DNA from 2 places in the Priestia sp. JSM ZJ58 genome. Region 1 is predicted to be linked to the other one. Evidence: riboswitches for the same ligand, from Rfam matches in the RefSeq annotation. Region 1 holds a riboswitch; the other holds the start of a gene.
What was found. A riboswitch is a leader RNA that binds a small molecule or an ion and turns the genes downstream of it on or off. The one in region 1 is predicted to bind thiamine pyrophosphate.
Positions count from the first base shown of each region.

Region 2: another riboswitch for thiamine pyrophosphate. It lies ahead of ACH6EI_RS20030 (acetylornithine deacetylase); the one in region 1 lies ahead of ACH6EI_RS25180 (thiamine phosphate synthase).

Region 1 covers NZ_JBISEM010000005.1:60,318-68,110, forward strand. The annotation lists gene ACH6EI_RS25160 (thiazole biosynthesis adenylyltransferase ThiF) at 1-584, opposite strand, end outside; gene ACH6EI_RS25165 (thiazole synthase) at 581-1,348, opposite strand; gene thiS (sulfur carrier protein ThiS) at 1,354-1,557, opposite strand; gene thiO (glycine oxidase ThiO) at 1,554-2,681, opposite strand; gene ACH6EI_RS25180 (thiamine phosphate synthase) at 2,665-3,288, opposite strand; TPP riboswitch at 3,410-3,511, opposite strand; gene ACH6EI_RS25185 (hypothetical protein) at 3,670-3,885, opposite strand; gene crcB (fluoride efflux transporter CrcB) at 3,937-4,323, opposite strand; gene ACH6EI_RS25195 (fluoride efflux transporter FluC) at 4,324-4,722, opposite strand; gene ACH6EI_RS25200 (amino acid ABC transporter substrate-binding protein) at 5,064-5,885, shown strand; gene ACH6EI_RS25205 (amino acid ABC transporter permease) at 5,869-6,573, shown strand; gene ACH6EI_RS25210 (amino acid ABC transporter ATP-binding protein) at 6,604-7,338, shown strand; gene ACH6EI_RS25215 (nucleoside hydrolase) at 7,373-7,793, opposite strand, start outside.
Region 2 covers NZ_JBISEM010000001.1:3,873,659-3,881,451, reverse strand. The annotation lists gene ACH6EI_RS20055 (DUF6612 family protein) at 1-150, shown strand, start outside; gene murQ (N-acetylmuramic acid 6-phosphate etherase) at 307-1,212, shown strand; gene ACH6EI_RS20045 (MurR/RpiR family transcriptional regulator) at 1,225-2,079, shown strand; gene ACH6EI_RS20040 (PTS transporter subunit EIIC) at 2,171-3,532, shown strand; gene ACH6EI_RS20035 (MupG family TIM beta-alpha barrel fold protein) at 3,529-4,539, shown strand; TPP riboswitch at 4,763-4,865, shown strand; gene ACH6EI_RS20030 (acetylornithine deacetylase) at 4,981-6,258, shown strand; gene tenA (thiaminase II) at 6,264-6,935, shown strand; gene ACH6EI_RS20020 (ABC transporter ATP-binding protein) at 6,928-7,692, shown strand; gene ACH6EI_RS20015 (ABC transporter permease) at 7,689-7,793, shown strand, end outside.

The sequences.
Region 1 (7,793 bases):
ACTACCATTTGTACAGCAGGACTAATAATCCCCACTGTATCACATGTTAACCCTCCAAGCGGTACAGATTCAAGCAAACAGGATAAACACGGTGTTTCACTTGGTATGATAGTATAACTAATTCCGTAACTTCCTACACATGCTCCGTAAATCCAAGGAATATCATATTTTTGTGATAAATCATTCATTACAAGGCGTGTGTCAAAATTATCGGTTGCATCAATCATAACATCTACCCCCTCAACAAGCTGTTCTAAAACTTGAGGGGTACCGTCCGCTACGTGGGCTTCTACTTTTACATCATGATTAATATCGTGAAGCCTTTTTTTAGCGGCAACTGCTTTTGGGATTCTTTTATCAGCATCTTTTTCACTATACAATTGCTGACGCTGAAGGTTACTCCACTCTACATAATCGCGGTCAATGAGCGTTATTTTCTTTACTCCCGCTCGTGCAAGGGCCTCGGCGTTCCCTGTTCCAAGAGCACCTGCTCCTACAATCAGAACATGCTTTTCTTGAATTTGCTGCTGTCCGCCTTTTCCAATAGGTTGAAACAATTCTTGGCGGGAATAACGATTAATCAACCGATACTCATCCCTTCTGTTGGACTGCTTGCCGTTGCATATTGTTTCTTTTCAATACGTCCTGCTTCAAATGCTGCTCTTCCTGCCTCAATCGCTAGCTTCATAGCACGAGCCATTTTCACAGGATCTTTTGCTCCTGAAACAGCTGTATTTAATAACACACCATCTGCTCCTAGCTCCATAGCTTGAGCTGCGTCTGAAGCCGTTCCAATACCTGCATCTACAATTACTGGAACGGTTGATTGTTCAATGATAAAACGCATGTTCAACGGATTAATAATACCTTGACCTGAACCGATAGGCGACGCTCCTGGCATAATGGCATGTACGCCTAACTCCTCTAAACGACGCGCAAGTAAAACATCATCTGATGTGTAAGGTAAAACGGTAAAGCCCTCTTTTAACAGTTCTTCACTAGCTTTTAATGTTTCAACTGGATCAGGAAGCAGCGTCTTATCACATCCAATTACTTCTACTTTCACCATGTCACAAAGTCCAGAAGCCTTTGCTAATTTAGCAATACGTACGGCCTCTTCTGCATTTTTTGCTCCAGCAGTGTTAGGCAAAAGAGTGAAACGCTTCACATCAAGTGCTTCTAATAAATTAGGCTGATTTTGATCAAAAATATCCATTCGTCTAACAGCAAATGTTAAAATTTCTGTTTCCGACTCTTCTACCGCTTGACGCTGAGTCGTAAAGTCCGGAAATTTCCCTGTTCCTAATAATAAACGTGAATTAAATGTATATTGTCCAATTTTTAACATACTCTTCATCCTCCTCCAACAAATGAAACAACTTCTAATGTATCTCCATCTTTTAAGCATGCATCGCTATGTTCTTCTTTTTGCAAAATATTCTTGTTTAATTCAACAATTACAACTCGCTCATGCAGACTCTGAGCCTGCAGCAAGTGCTCGACCGTTTCAATTTCATCTCCGACAGTGACGGTCTTACCGTTAATAATTAGATTCAATGAACTCCCTCCATTGCTCTCGTTAGCTGAAATGATGTAAAGAATGAATGATTTGGCTTTTTCCCTAACAAAGCATCAGCCATAATTTTTCCAGTTGCAGCGCTTAATAAAATACCGTTTCGGTAGTGGCCAAAAGCCATGTGCAGATTCGCTATTTCAGGGTGCTCTCCTAAATAAGGCCAGCCATCATTTGTTTGTGGACGAAGACCAGCCCATGCTTTTTCAAATGTGGCTTCTTTAATGGCCGGCAGAAGCGCAGAAGCTTTATTCAGCAAAAATTGAATACCTTGTGCAGAAACGGTCTTAGTAAAATCATGCTGCAGCTTAGTTGCCCCGATTACGATTCTTCCACCAGTCTTAGGGACTAAGTAAAAACCTTCATCTAAAAAAATCGTTTTAGAAAGCAGGGGCTTATAACTTTGCAGAGCAATACACTCTCCTTTTACAGGAAACACCTCGCCTAAATGTTCAGAAGAAATAAAGCGTTTAGCCCATGAGCCTGCTGCAATCACTACTTTTTCTCCATAAAAAGAGCCTTTGGACGTCTGTACCCCTTTTACTGTTTCATTTTCCATAATCAGAGAGTGAACGTCACAGTATTCGAATACATCTGCTCCGTGATACAAGGCTCCATGAGCAAGAGCTTGTGTTAACTTAGCCGGAGCTAGCTGGCCGTCTCCCGGTATTGTAATGGCTCCGTATATGTCTGGAGAGAGCCCGGGTTCTAACAAACGCGCTTCTTTTACATCGATCCATCTTACATCTTTGTCCCACCGGTGGTGCTGAGCGGCTTTTTTCTTTAATACGTGTGCATCTTCTTCTGTTACAGCGACTTTTAATAAGCCTTTTTGAATGAGCTCTACGTCGATAGCCGTTTTTTCTTTTAGTTCCTTCACCAGTTCAGGAAACATGCTTCTGCTCTTAATAGCAAGGTCTAAAAGAGGACCTTCTTCATCAATTTCAGCTTGAGCACCTAAAATACCAGCGGCTGCACTTGAAGCTTCACAACCAACTTGATTGCGTTCAAGAATAGCTACTGACGCTCCTTGTTTTGACAAATGATAAGCGATAGAAGAGCTGATTATACCTCCTCCGATTAACAGTACATCATAATGCTGCTTCATTTTCTCCACCTCCAGATGTCCATATATGAGAATATTGTTTAATCGCTTTCAGGGGATCTTGCGCAAGCATGACACCAGACATCACGGCTATACCGTGTGCTCCTGTTTGAAGTACCTCTTTGGCATTTACAGGTGTAATTCCTCCAATGGCAATAACCGGTATCTGCACAGCGTCTACTACTTCTTTTAGTGCCGCTATCCCTCGACTTTTTAATTCTTTTTTTGAATGTGTTGAATAAATATGTCCGTATAAAATGTAGTGAGCACCATCTTTTTCAGCTTCTAAAGCCTCTTCCACAGAGTGAACTGACTTTCCAACAATAAGAGAAGGAAATGCGTCTATAACAAACGAAACGTCTAAACTATGATAGGCAAGCTGTACACCTTTTGCTTTTAAAGCATGCGCTACATCAACTCGGTCATTCACAATAATTTTAGAGCGACAAAATGGTAGGCTTTCTAGTAAACATTGAATCTGCTTTGCCGTTTTCTTTTTTTCTCTAATATGAATGGCGCCCGCAAAAGGCGCGATAGCCGTTAAAATTTTTTGAAGCTCTTCGATTGGCTGCTTATCTGTTGTAATGACATGAAATTTAGGAATATCCACATGATCGAAACCTTTCCATTCAGAATAAAGAGAAATTTCAATCACTTCATCTTGTGCAGAGGGCTTTATTACATACAAAAAACCACTCTACAACGTAGAGTGGTTAGCATGCATCGTTATGTAAACATGATCGCCACTTCCCTACGCTGGTCCAAACCAGATCAGGTTCAAAGGGTCCGAAATACATCCGTCTCAGCTTCAAAAAGCTCCCCTAGTGATTGCTATTTATTGATTTTGTTTTTGCACTTAAAATTATAACACAACTAGATGTAAATACAATATCTCTTTATGCTCTTACGGCTCTCTTCCTTTTATAGATGTATCTTTTAAGCTTCTTTACTAAGAGGCCCGGCGCACCGAATCATTCTGCTTTTTATATAGTTAGTAATCGGTATAGTCGTCAAATTCTTCTTTGTCTTTTTCCTTTTTCCGATCCCATATAAACAGCAGGAGTAACATAATAAAAGTTAGAATATAAAAACCGTAAAAAATAAATGCCGCCACAACATTTATAAATAAAAATAAAAAACCAATGATCTGACCTGCAACAGCTACAATCAACAAAATGTATTTCCAAACTTCTGCTTTTCTATCCATTCTCTACTTCTCCGTCTTTTTGTTTTTCCCTACTAGAAACGTTCTCTTTACTTATAATAAAAACGTTCCTGCCAGTAAACCGACTGTAAATAAACCAACTGTTCCAAATGCTGAAATCCCCACGTACGCCAACATTTTCCGATAAGATTTTTCCCGAATTAACTGTACGGTTTCCACACTAAACGTTGAAAAAGTGGTAAAGGCACCAAAAAACCCAATGCCAATCATTAAAAATATTGAATCATCATAAGCATGACTCGGAACCTTTCCATAATAACTACCGTAAAAAAGACCAAGCCCAAACGCACCGAGCAAGTTTACAAACAGCATTGAGACTGGAAAAGGAGGGTTTGAAACTGTTTTTGTAACTTTTAAACCCAAAAGATAACGGCATATTCCTCCAGCTGCCCCGCCAAGTGCCAAGCTCACTATGCTCATTTACTTCACCTCATGTACTTTCACTAAATTTTTCCCTGCCGCTTCACCGCATAGATAGCCTGCTAAAGCAAGAAGGATTCCACCTACTAAAGAGACAATGACATAAATGGCTCCCCAAAATAAATGGTGCTGAGTGAGAGAAATGACGTCTCCTGCAAAGGTTGAATACGTTGTAAAACCGCCGCACACGCCAACTCCTAGTCCAAGCTTTATCCATTCTTTTGGCTTTTTCCACGCAAAAAATCCTGTTAATAGGCCTAGTATGAAGCTTCCTAATAGGTTTTCAATTACCGTTCCTATTGGATAGCCCGTATATAATAAGGAAAGATTTAGCAAATAACGCGCATATGTACCAGCGATAGCACCAAAGGCAATTGAGATTAAGTTTATGGCTTTCATCATATCGCTCCGTTTCATAAATTCTTCTTTAAGTGTACCATAAGGAATTTATTTCTACCTTAACATTTAACTATATGTTTATTGCACCAAAAGTCATGAAAAAATGAAAGAGAAAATCGTCGCATGAAACTTCCTTTTTACTCCTCAAATATCCCTTAAAAATCCACTTAATCCAAATTTTAAAATCTTTCTGTATCCTTATGACAAACCGTGTATAGAAGGTATATTTCCCTTATTTTAAGTCACATTAATCGTATAAGTTTTTTTTGTTGACTTTTGCTGTGTTCTTGTTTAGTATCACAGAGTATCATTTCCTATCAGAATACTAGGGGGTTTAGAAAATGAAGAAATTTGCTGCACTTTTGTCGCTACTATTAGCTTTCACAGTTGTGCTTGCCGCATGCGGTTCTAGCTCAAAAAATGAAGCAAACAATGGAGACAATAAATCTTCACAAGAGGATTTATATAATAAAGTGAAAAAAGATGGCGTATTAACAATTGGAACTGAAGGTACATACCCTCCGTTCACTTTTCATGATGACAAACAAAAGCTAACTGGGTTTGATGTAGAATTGGCTCAAGAAGTAGCTAAACGTCTTGGCGTAAAAGCTGAGTTCAAAGAAACACAGTGGGATGGCATGTTTGCCGGATTAGATGCTAAACGCTTTGACATGATTGCTAATGAAGTGGGTATTCGTGAAGATCGTCAAAAGAAATACGATTTCTCTGACCCATACATCCAGTCAGGCGCCGTATTAATTGTTCGTAAAGACGAAAAAGATATCAAATCATTTAAAGATTTAAAAGGAAAAAAATCAGCACAGTCATTAACAAGTAACTACAAAGACATGGCTCAATCTTATGGTGCAAACATTACGAGTGCTGAAGGTTTTGCTCAAGCAGTAGAACTAATGAGCGCAAACCGTGTTGATGCTACAATCAACGATAAATTATCGTTCCTTGACTATAAGAAAAAGCACCCTAACGCACCTATCAAAATCGCGGATGAAAAATCCGATGGTGCTGCAAGCGGCTTTATGTTTAGAAAAGACAGCGGTAAGTTAGTGGATGAAGTAAACAAAGCATTGAAAGATATGAAAAAAGACGGAACATACGCAAAAATTTCTAAGAAATGGTTTGGCGAAGATGTTTCTCCTAAATAATATTTTTCCTGATGGAGAGCGATTGAATCAATTGATTTCAATCGCTCAATCATCTCTCTTACCAATGCTAAAGGGAGCTATTCAATATTCTATTCCACTAACATTAATCACGTTTGTACTCGGTATCATTTTAGCTGTCTTAACAGCCTTGGCTCGTTTATCATCTATAAAAGTTTTAAATATAATTGCGCGCATCTATGTATCGATTATTCGAGGTACACCGCTGCTTGTGCAATTATTTATTATTTTCTACGGCTTACCCAATTTAGATATAACAATTGACCCATTTATCTCTGCTATTATTGGATTTTCATTAAGTGTAGGTGCGTATGCATCTGAAATTATCCGAGCAGCGATTCAATCTATTCCTAAAGGACAGTGGGAAGCTGGCTACTCACTTGGTATGACCTATTCCCAAGCGTTAAGACGGATTATTTTACCGCAAGCAGCACGTGTATCGATTCCGCCATTATCTAACTCTTTTATTAGCCTTATTAAAGATACGTCACTTGCATCGCTTATTCTTGTTTCTGAGATGTTCCGTAAAGCTCAAGAAATTGCTTCGACTAACTATGAATTTTTACTTCTTTATAGTGAAGCAGCGCTCTTGTACTGGATTATGTGTACAATCTTATCCATTATCCAAGGACGCATTGAAATAAGACTAGATCGTTACGTATCTAAATAACCGTTTCGAGTAGCTAAAGGAGTTTTTCATATGATTAATATCAAAAATTTGCATAAATCATTCGGTGATTTGCAAGTATTAAAAGGGATTGATTTAGAAGTTGAACAGGGCAAGGTAATTGTATTAATTGGTCCTTCTGGATCGGGTAAAACTACTTTTTTACGTTGCTTAAATCTTTTAGAAATCCCAACAGACGGCACGATTGAACTTGATAAAAAAAGCATGAATTTCAACAAACCTGTTCGTAAAAAAGACATTACTTCATTTCGAAGCCTAACAGGTATGGTCTTTCAAAACTATAACTTATTTCCTCATAAAAGTGCGCTTGAAAATGTTATGGAAGGTCCTGTAATTGTAAAAGGCGTTTCTACTCAAGAGGCAGAAAAAAGAGGTAAAGAATTGTTAACACGCGTTGGCTTAGGCGATAAGCTCGACTTTTACCCTTTCCAGCTGTCTGGCGGACAACAACAGCGTGTTGGCATCGCCAGAGCAATGGCGATGGACCCAAAAGTTATGCTATTTGATGAGCCTACTTCAGCTCTTGACCCTGAGCTTGTAGGAGACGTTCTTCAAGCGATGAAAGACCTGGCAAAAGAAGGAATGACGATGGTGGTGGTAACTCATGAAATGCGCTTTGCCCGTGAAGTAGCAGATGAAGTTATTTTTATGGATCAAGGTGTCATTATGGAAAGAGGTACACCGGATCAAATATTTTCAAATCCTCAACAAGAGCGGACACGTCAATTCTTGAATATGATTCATTAAAAAGGTTGCACATTTTCACGTGCAACCTTTTTCTTTATTTGGCTACTGCTTTTTTCATTAAATCTGTAATGTACGTAAAGAATGCTTCAGCTGTGACGTCATACACGACGTCTACAGGTCGTCCCTCTTCAGAAATTTCTGTTCTTCCTTGTCTTGGTGTTTCTGTATACACAATACTCGAAACGGTTTTTACCTTCACAAGTGTTGAATTCCCTGTAAATGCTGTTGTGAGTACGTCCCACAAATAATAAGTCGAATTGGTTTCAACATGCACAAGCGGCGGGCAAGCCGCGTAGCACTGCCCTACAAAGTCTACTCCTTCATACCTGCGAAGTGAAGCCCACATTTGGCGAATAGCCGGCGTTAATGGAACTTGATTCGTGCTTTCTAAAGCAACCATCTCAATTTTAATGCTGCTTTCCCATACTCTTGCTACTGCTTCTGGATCCCAAAAA
Region 2 (7,793 bases), on a different contig from region 1:
CTTATTGACGGAGTAGCAAAACGCTATCGTGAGCCAGTTGAATTACTTCCGGCAAAAACAGTCCCTGTACACGTCGTAAGAAATGGTGAAAAAGATTACGAAGTTTTAATGCAAGATGAGTATCTGTTAACATTTGCTCAACAATCATAAATAGACATAAAAAAGGATTTCAGCTATATGCCTGAAATCTTTTTTTATGTTGTTTTAAAATATAATTTTAAAAAATAAAATAAATAATTGAAATTATATTTTAAACGAATTATAATAACCATAACTTCACTACATGATGAAAAAGGAGCCGAAAAGATGAATGAACAGCTTACGTTATTAACAACAGAGTCTCAAAACGAGCAGACCATGAAGATAGATACGGCTAGTACAAAAGAAATTTTAAACGTAATGAATAAAGAAGATCAAAAAGTGGCGCTGGCTGTGCAAGAGGTACTTCCAGACGTAGAGGTAGCAGTTGAGTTTGTAAGCGAATCGTTTCAAAAGGAAGGGCGGCTTATTTATGTCGGAGCAGGAACAAGCGGACGGCTGGGAGTATTGGATGCTGTTGAATGCCCGCCTACTTTCAGTACCAATCCCAATCAGGTACAGGGACTGATGGCTGGAGGAGAAAAAGCATTTGTGAAAGCAGTTGAAGGTGCAGAAGATAAAGAAGAATTGGGAGCAGCAGATTTACAAAAAATACATTTAAATGAACGAGACACAGTCATTGGAATTGCTGCAAGCGGACGTACGCCTTATGTGATTGGTGCATTGAAATATGCAAAATCTGTAAAAGCTAAAACAGTGGCGCTGTCTTGCAATGGTAATTCACTTATTGGAAAAGAAGCAGATCATAGCATCGAGGTAGTAGTAGGTCCAGAAGTGCTAACAGGTTCCACAAGGTTAAAAGCAGCAAGCGCTCATAAAATGATTCTCAACATGATTTCTACCGCGGCTATGATCAAAGTAGGAAAAGCGTATGAAAACTTAATGATAGATGTTCATGTGAGTAATGAAAAGCTTAAGGAACGAGCGATAGGTATTATTTGTAAAATTACAGGTGTTTCTTATGAGCAAGCAAGTCAAACGCTTGAAGAAGCAAATAATGAGGTAAAAACAGCAGTGGTTATGATCAAAACAAATGAAAATTACGATACCGCAAAGACGTTACTGAATAATGCGGGGGGTTATGTGAGAAAAGCGATTGAACATTACGTATAAAGGAGAGAAACGATGTCAACAGGCGGATTAACAATGATTAAAAACACGGTGGCTAAGCTTCCGGATTCGGAGAGGAAAATTGCTGAATATATTTTAAACAACCCGCATACTGTGGTAAACAGTACGGCTGGGGAACTAGGAAGACTAGCGAATGCGAGCAGTGCCGCTGTTATTCGTTTGTGTAAATCTATCGGGGTTAGCGGCTTTCAAGAATTAAAGGTAAGAGTAGCAGGTGATTTAGCTAAAGATACAGAACAAGGATACCGCGATATTGAAACAAACGAAACGATTCAATCTATTGTCAAAAAAACAGCAAGCAACAGCATTCAAAGTCTAAGTGATACGGCTGAGCTTGTGAATTATAAAGAAGTAGAGCGAGCTGTTTTGGCGCTGATTGGAGCAAAAAACATTCATTTTTTCGGAATTGGTGCTTCACATATTATTGCTATAGATGCGCAGCAAAAATTTCTTCGAATTAATAAAAATGCGACGGCTTTTGCGGATAGCCATTTAGCAGCTACACTCATCGCAAATGCAAGTAAAGACGATGTAGTTGTGGGTATTTCTTTTTCAGGAGAGACTCCTGAAGTAAGCAACGTCTTATCTTTAGCTAAAAATCGCGGAGTAAAGACGATTAGCTTAACTAAGTACGGACAGTCTACCGTTTCGTCTTTAGCAGATATTTGTTTGTATACGTCTTATTCTCAAGAAGCGCCGTTTCGAAGCGCAGCAACATCGTCTCGTTTAGCCCAGCTTTATGTGATTGATGTTTTATTTTTAAGTATTGCAGCGCAGCAGTACGACCAGACGATTGAGTATATTGACAAAACAAGAGATGCCATTCAGTTTTTGAAAGATAAGAAATAAAAAAAAGAAAACGATTACAAAAAAGGGGATTTTGTGGTCTGTTTCCTCAGTGGCGTATCCATCTAAGAGGAAAATACAAAGGGGGATTAACATGTCTTTAGATAATCATCAATTAGCAAAGGCTGTTTTGGAGATGCTTGGGGGAGCATCCAATATTGAAGCGTATACGCATTGTATGACGCGGCTGCGTGTGACTATAAAAGATGATTCAATTGTTAAAAAGGCAGATATACGAAAACTTGAAGGCGTGCTCGGATTAGTGGAAGAAGAAACGCTGCAAATCATTATTGGGCCGGGCAAAGTGAACAAAGTAACAGAAGAATTTGGAAAGTTAATTGATGAATCCGGCGGTATTAACTTAGAAGATCGTGCAGCACAGCGGAAATCGGAGCTGAAAGAAAAAAATGCAACTCCGTTTAAGCTGTTGCTTCGCCGAATTGCAAGTATTTTTATTCCGTTGATACCTGCTCTTGTAGCATCTGGACTTATTACCGGAGTGACAAAAGCAGCTGTGCAGGCGAAGTGGCTTCCGGCAGATTCACAGATTGCTATTCTTTTAACCGTTATCGGAAGCGGTTTATTTGCCTATCTGGGTATTTTAGTAGGTATTAATGCAGCAAAAGAATTTGGTGGTTCGCCAGCTCTAGGAGGCTTAGCAGGCATTTTAGTCATTAATCCTGCCGTAGCTGATATTAAACTTTTTAGTGAAGCACTTTTGCCGGGGCGTGGGGGCTTAATAGGAGTGCTGCTTGCAGCAATCTTTATGGCCGTGTTAGAAAAACGAGTACGTAAATTTGTCCCACAGTCACTGGATATTATTATTACACCAACCGTTACGGTGTTAATTACAGGAATTATTACGTATGTGGTATTCATGCCAATCGGCGGCTTCATTTCAGATGGAATCACAAAAGGTCTTTTAGGAGTTTTAGAGGTTGGAGGAGTTGTAGCAGGCTTTGTTTTAGGGGCAACGTTTTTGCCGCTCGTTATTACAGGACTGCATCAAGGTCTTACTCCGGTCCATTTAGAGCTTATTAATTCGATTGGAGATGATCCGCTTCTTCCTATACTAGCAATGGGCGGAGCCGGTCAGGTTGGTGCAGCTTTTGCTATTTATATCAAAACAAAGAAAAAACGCTTAAAGCGAGCAATTGGAGGCGCACTTCCTTCAGGGCTGCTGGGAATCGGAGAGCCGCTTATTTTTGGAGTCACACTTCCTTTAGGGCGTCCATTTTTAACCGCTTGTCTTGGAGCTGGAATCGGCGGAGCGTTTCAGGCGCACTTCCATATTGCAACTGTAGCAGTGGGAGTATCGGGTTTGCCGCTTACGTTTTTAGTTCATGCGCATCAAATTCTTCTTTATTTACTTGGATTAGTTATTGCTTACGCAGCAGGCTTTATTTGTACCTATTTCTTTGGATTTAACGATGAAATGGCGAGGGAGTTTGAATGATTGGCATTTCGTTTTATTTGAACGATAGAGATGCCAAACAAAGATTAGTAGAAGCGAGTGAATGCGGCGTTACACGCGCATTCACTTCACTTCACATTCCAGAGGAAAAAGGAGATTTGGCTGAACGGGCAAAAGAATTGCTTCATGTGGCTAGAGATTGTGGAATAAGCGTGTATGCAGATGTATCTAAGCATACACCGGTTCATTTAGGTATCGAAAGCCTTATGACTCTATCTTCACTTGGCGTATCTGGTATTAGACTAGACGATGGCTTTAGCGTAGAAGAAACGATTTTACTTGCGGATGAGTTTTATATTGCCCTTAATGCAAGTACAGTGTCAAAACTAGAAATAGAAGCGCTGTTATCTGCAGGCCTTCATCATCATCAGCTGCTTGCTTGGCATAATTTTTATCCGCGGCCTGAAACAGGGCTTGAAGAAACGTTTTTTCAACAGCAGACAGATTTATTCAATGAACTTCGTGTTCCAGTGTGTGCTTATATTCCTGGAGAAGGCGAAAAAAGAGGTCCTATTTATCAAGGTCTTCCTACTAGAGAAAAAGACCGTAATAAATGTCCTTTTACCTCTGCAGTAGATTTATACGGATGCGGAGTAACGGAGGTTTATATTGGAGATCCATACGCCAGTTCAAGTTTATTAAAACGTTTAGTTCAATATCAAGAAAACCGCATTATTCCGCTACGCATTCGTTCACCTCATATACAGGGAACGTACAGCGTGCGTCCGGATATATCAAGAGACGTTCTGCGTTTGGTGGATACACGATCTGTAGAACCAGTGCCGCCATATCATACAGTCGAGCGCGGAATCGGAGCAATTACAATGGACAATGATGGCTACGGACGTTACAGAGGAGAGGTTCAAATAGCTAAAAGGAATTTGCCTGCAAATGCTAATGTGAATGTGATTGGGTATGTAATAGAAGAAGATCATGAGCTGCTTTCATTAGTGAGACCTGGGCAAAAGCTTGAGCTTATTACTGTCTGAATGAAAAAAACGGTATATTTTTAAAGAAGCCAATAGCTAACTAGTAATGTCACAAAAACAAAGAGCACACACTGCATGAAAAAGGTGTGTGCTTTTTCTTTTACTACTAAAAAGGAAACTATTTTCATTACCATATCATGAACCTTTCTATTGAATAAAACGCTTTACTATGATAAAACTATTACAGGTAAACATATGATAATAGATTAATTTCATAGAGATACAACACCACTAGGGGTGCTTTCGAAGCTGAGAGAGACGATAAGTCTTAACCCTTATAACCTGAACTAGGTAATACTAGCGTAGGAAAGAGGTATTGTAATGGATGTTTTGTATGGGATTTCCTTACGAACTCGTTATAATAATTTTGTGTACATAAACAAAAACACTTCTTTCCTGCGAAAGAAGTGTTTTTTTTATGCGTAAAGGAAGGTGTCATACATGAAAGAAACAATTGATTTGCTTGTCAAACAGGTAGAGGAGCGCAAAGGAGAGTTAATCCAGTTATTAACAACGCTTGTTTCGTATAAAACGCCAGCGCCTCCTGCACGAAATTCTCATGAAGCGCAGCTGTACGTAGCGGATTTTCTTAAAAACTGCGGTTTTTCCATTGATATGTGGGACTTATATTCTAACGACCCTATCGTAGTGGGAACGTTAAAAGGACAAAAATCGGCTGACTATCAAAGCTTGATTATTAACGGCCATATGGATGTTGCTGAGGTACAAGAAAATGAAAATTGGGAAACCAATCCGTTTGAAGCTGTTGTGAAAGACAATATGATAATTGGACGCGGAGTTGCTGATATGAAAGGCGGTTTGGCGGGAGCATTATTTGCTGTGCAGCTTTTAACAGAAGCAGGAATCGAGCTGCCAGGAGACTTGATTTTTGAATCCGTTGTAGGAGAAGAAGTAGGAGAGGCAGGTACGCTGCAATGCTGTCAGAAAGGGTATACAGCTGATTTTGCGCTTGTAGTCGATACAAGTGATTTACATATTCAAGGTCAAGGCGGAGTGATCACGGGATGGATTACGATAAAAAGCAGTAAAACCTATCATGACGGTACACGCCGAAGTATGATTCATGCTGGAGGAGGGCTGTTAGCCGCAAGCGCTATTGAAAAGATGGCAAAAGTGATCGGAGGGCTACAAGAATTGGAGCGTCACTGGGCTGTTACAAAGAGCTATCCAGGATTTTTGCCAGGGACAAATACGATTAATCCAGCAGTAATCGAAGGCGGAAGACATGCTGCTTTTATTGCAGATGAATGCAGGCTGTGGATCACCGTTCACTATTATCCTAATGAATCGTACGACCAAGTATCAAAAGAAGTGGAAGAATATATTATAGCTATTGCAAAAGCAGATCCATGGTTAAAAGATAATCTGCCAACCTTTGAATGGGGAGGCACATCAATGATTGAAGACAGAGGAGAAATCTTTCCGTCATTAGAAATTGATGAAAATCATGCAGGAGTGCAGCTGCTTGCAAATACTCATGAACAAATGGAAGGGAAAAAGCCTCCAATTGATGTGTCAACTAGCGTAACAGACGGGGGATGGCTAGCTGATGCGGGAATTCCCGCCGCTATTTACGGTCCGGGAAATTTAGCAAATGCACATGCTGTGAACGAACAATTAGATATTAATCAGCTTGTTCAATATACAAAAGTGATAGTGCAGTTCATTTATACGTGGCTGCATACGCATAAGGAGTGATCATCATGAAATTTAGTGAACGATTATACGAAAAGCTGCAGCCTATTTGGCGTCAAAATCATAATCATCCCTTCGTACAGGGGATGGGAGATGGAACGCTTGAAAAGGAGAAGTTTCGCTTCTACATGATTCAAGATTACCTTTACCTAATTGATTATGCCAAATTATTTGCGATTGGAGCCATGAAAGCTACCGATCTTCAAACGATGGGGAAATTTGCAGCTCTTTTAGATTCTACATTAAACGAAGAAATGAGTCTGCACCGTGAGTATGCCAAGAAATTTGAAATCAGCGAAAAAGAATTAGAAAAAGCGCAGCCATCTCCTACAACGCTTGCATACACGCACTATATGCTGCACGTTGGTCAAAGTGGAACATTAGCTGAATTAGTAGCCGCTCTTTTGCCTTGTATGTGGAGCTACTGGGAAATAGGAAAAGAACTTAGTGAAAAGCCTGGAGCTAACAATGAGTTTTACCGTGAGTGGATTGAAATGTACAGCTCAGAAGAATTTGGAGAACTGGCGACATGGTGTATCAATTTATTTGACTCACTTACTGAAGATAAATCAGAAGTGGAATTAGAAAAGCTTGAAGAAATTTTCTTGAATACGACGCGTTTTGAGTATATGTTCTGGGATATGGCTTATAACGAAGCGATGTGGCCAATTCATGAATAGGTCTGTGTTATCTTTTCAAAACGTCAGTTTTACGTACAAGAACGGTGATCAAGCGATTTTAAAATCATTAAACTTAGACGTGAAAGAAGGCGAGTTTGTCAGTATCGTTGGAGCGAGCGGCTCTGGGAAAAGTACGTTGTTTCGTCTCATTACAGGTCTTGAACAGCAGAGTGAAGGCGATATCGTGATTAACGGAAAGTCTTATGAAAAGCGACTAGGAAAAGTAGGCTATATGCCGCAGCAAGATTTGCTGCTTCCGTGGCGTACGATTCTAGACAATGCAGCACTGCCTCTTGAGCTTCACAATGTATCAAAAGCAAGTGCTCATAAGCAAGTGTCTCAGCTGCTTGAAGAGTTTGGCCTAAAAGGGTATGAAAACCGTTTTCCAAGTGATTTATCCGGAGGGATGAAGCAGCGCGTTTCTTTTCTTCGGACGGTATTAAGCGGTTCTAACGTACTGCTTTTAGATGAGCCTTTTAGTGCACTTGATGCAATCACACGTTTATCGATGCAGGAATGGCTGCTTGACCAATGGCAAAAGCGTAAGCATAGCATCTTATTTATCACTCATGACGTCAATGAAGCGCTTTTTTTATCAGATCGCATTTTTATCTTTTCAGACAAGCCAGTAAGTTGTCTTGAAGAAATTCAAGTGCCGCTTAGCAGACCTCGAACGCAAAAAGATCTGAATCAACAGCGAGTGCTTGATGTGAAAGATTATTTAATTGAACAGCTAAGATCGAAGGTGAACACATGAAAAAGTACGGGGCTTCAGTGATTTTAGTAGTCATTTTGCTGGCTGCTTGGGAAATTGGAGCACGCATTGTAAACTATCCGTTTATTTTACCAACGCCCAGC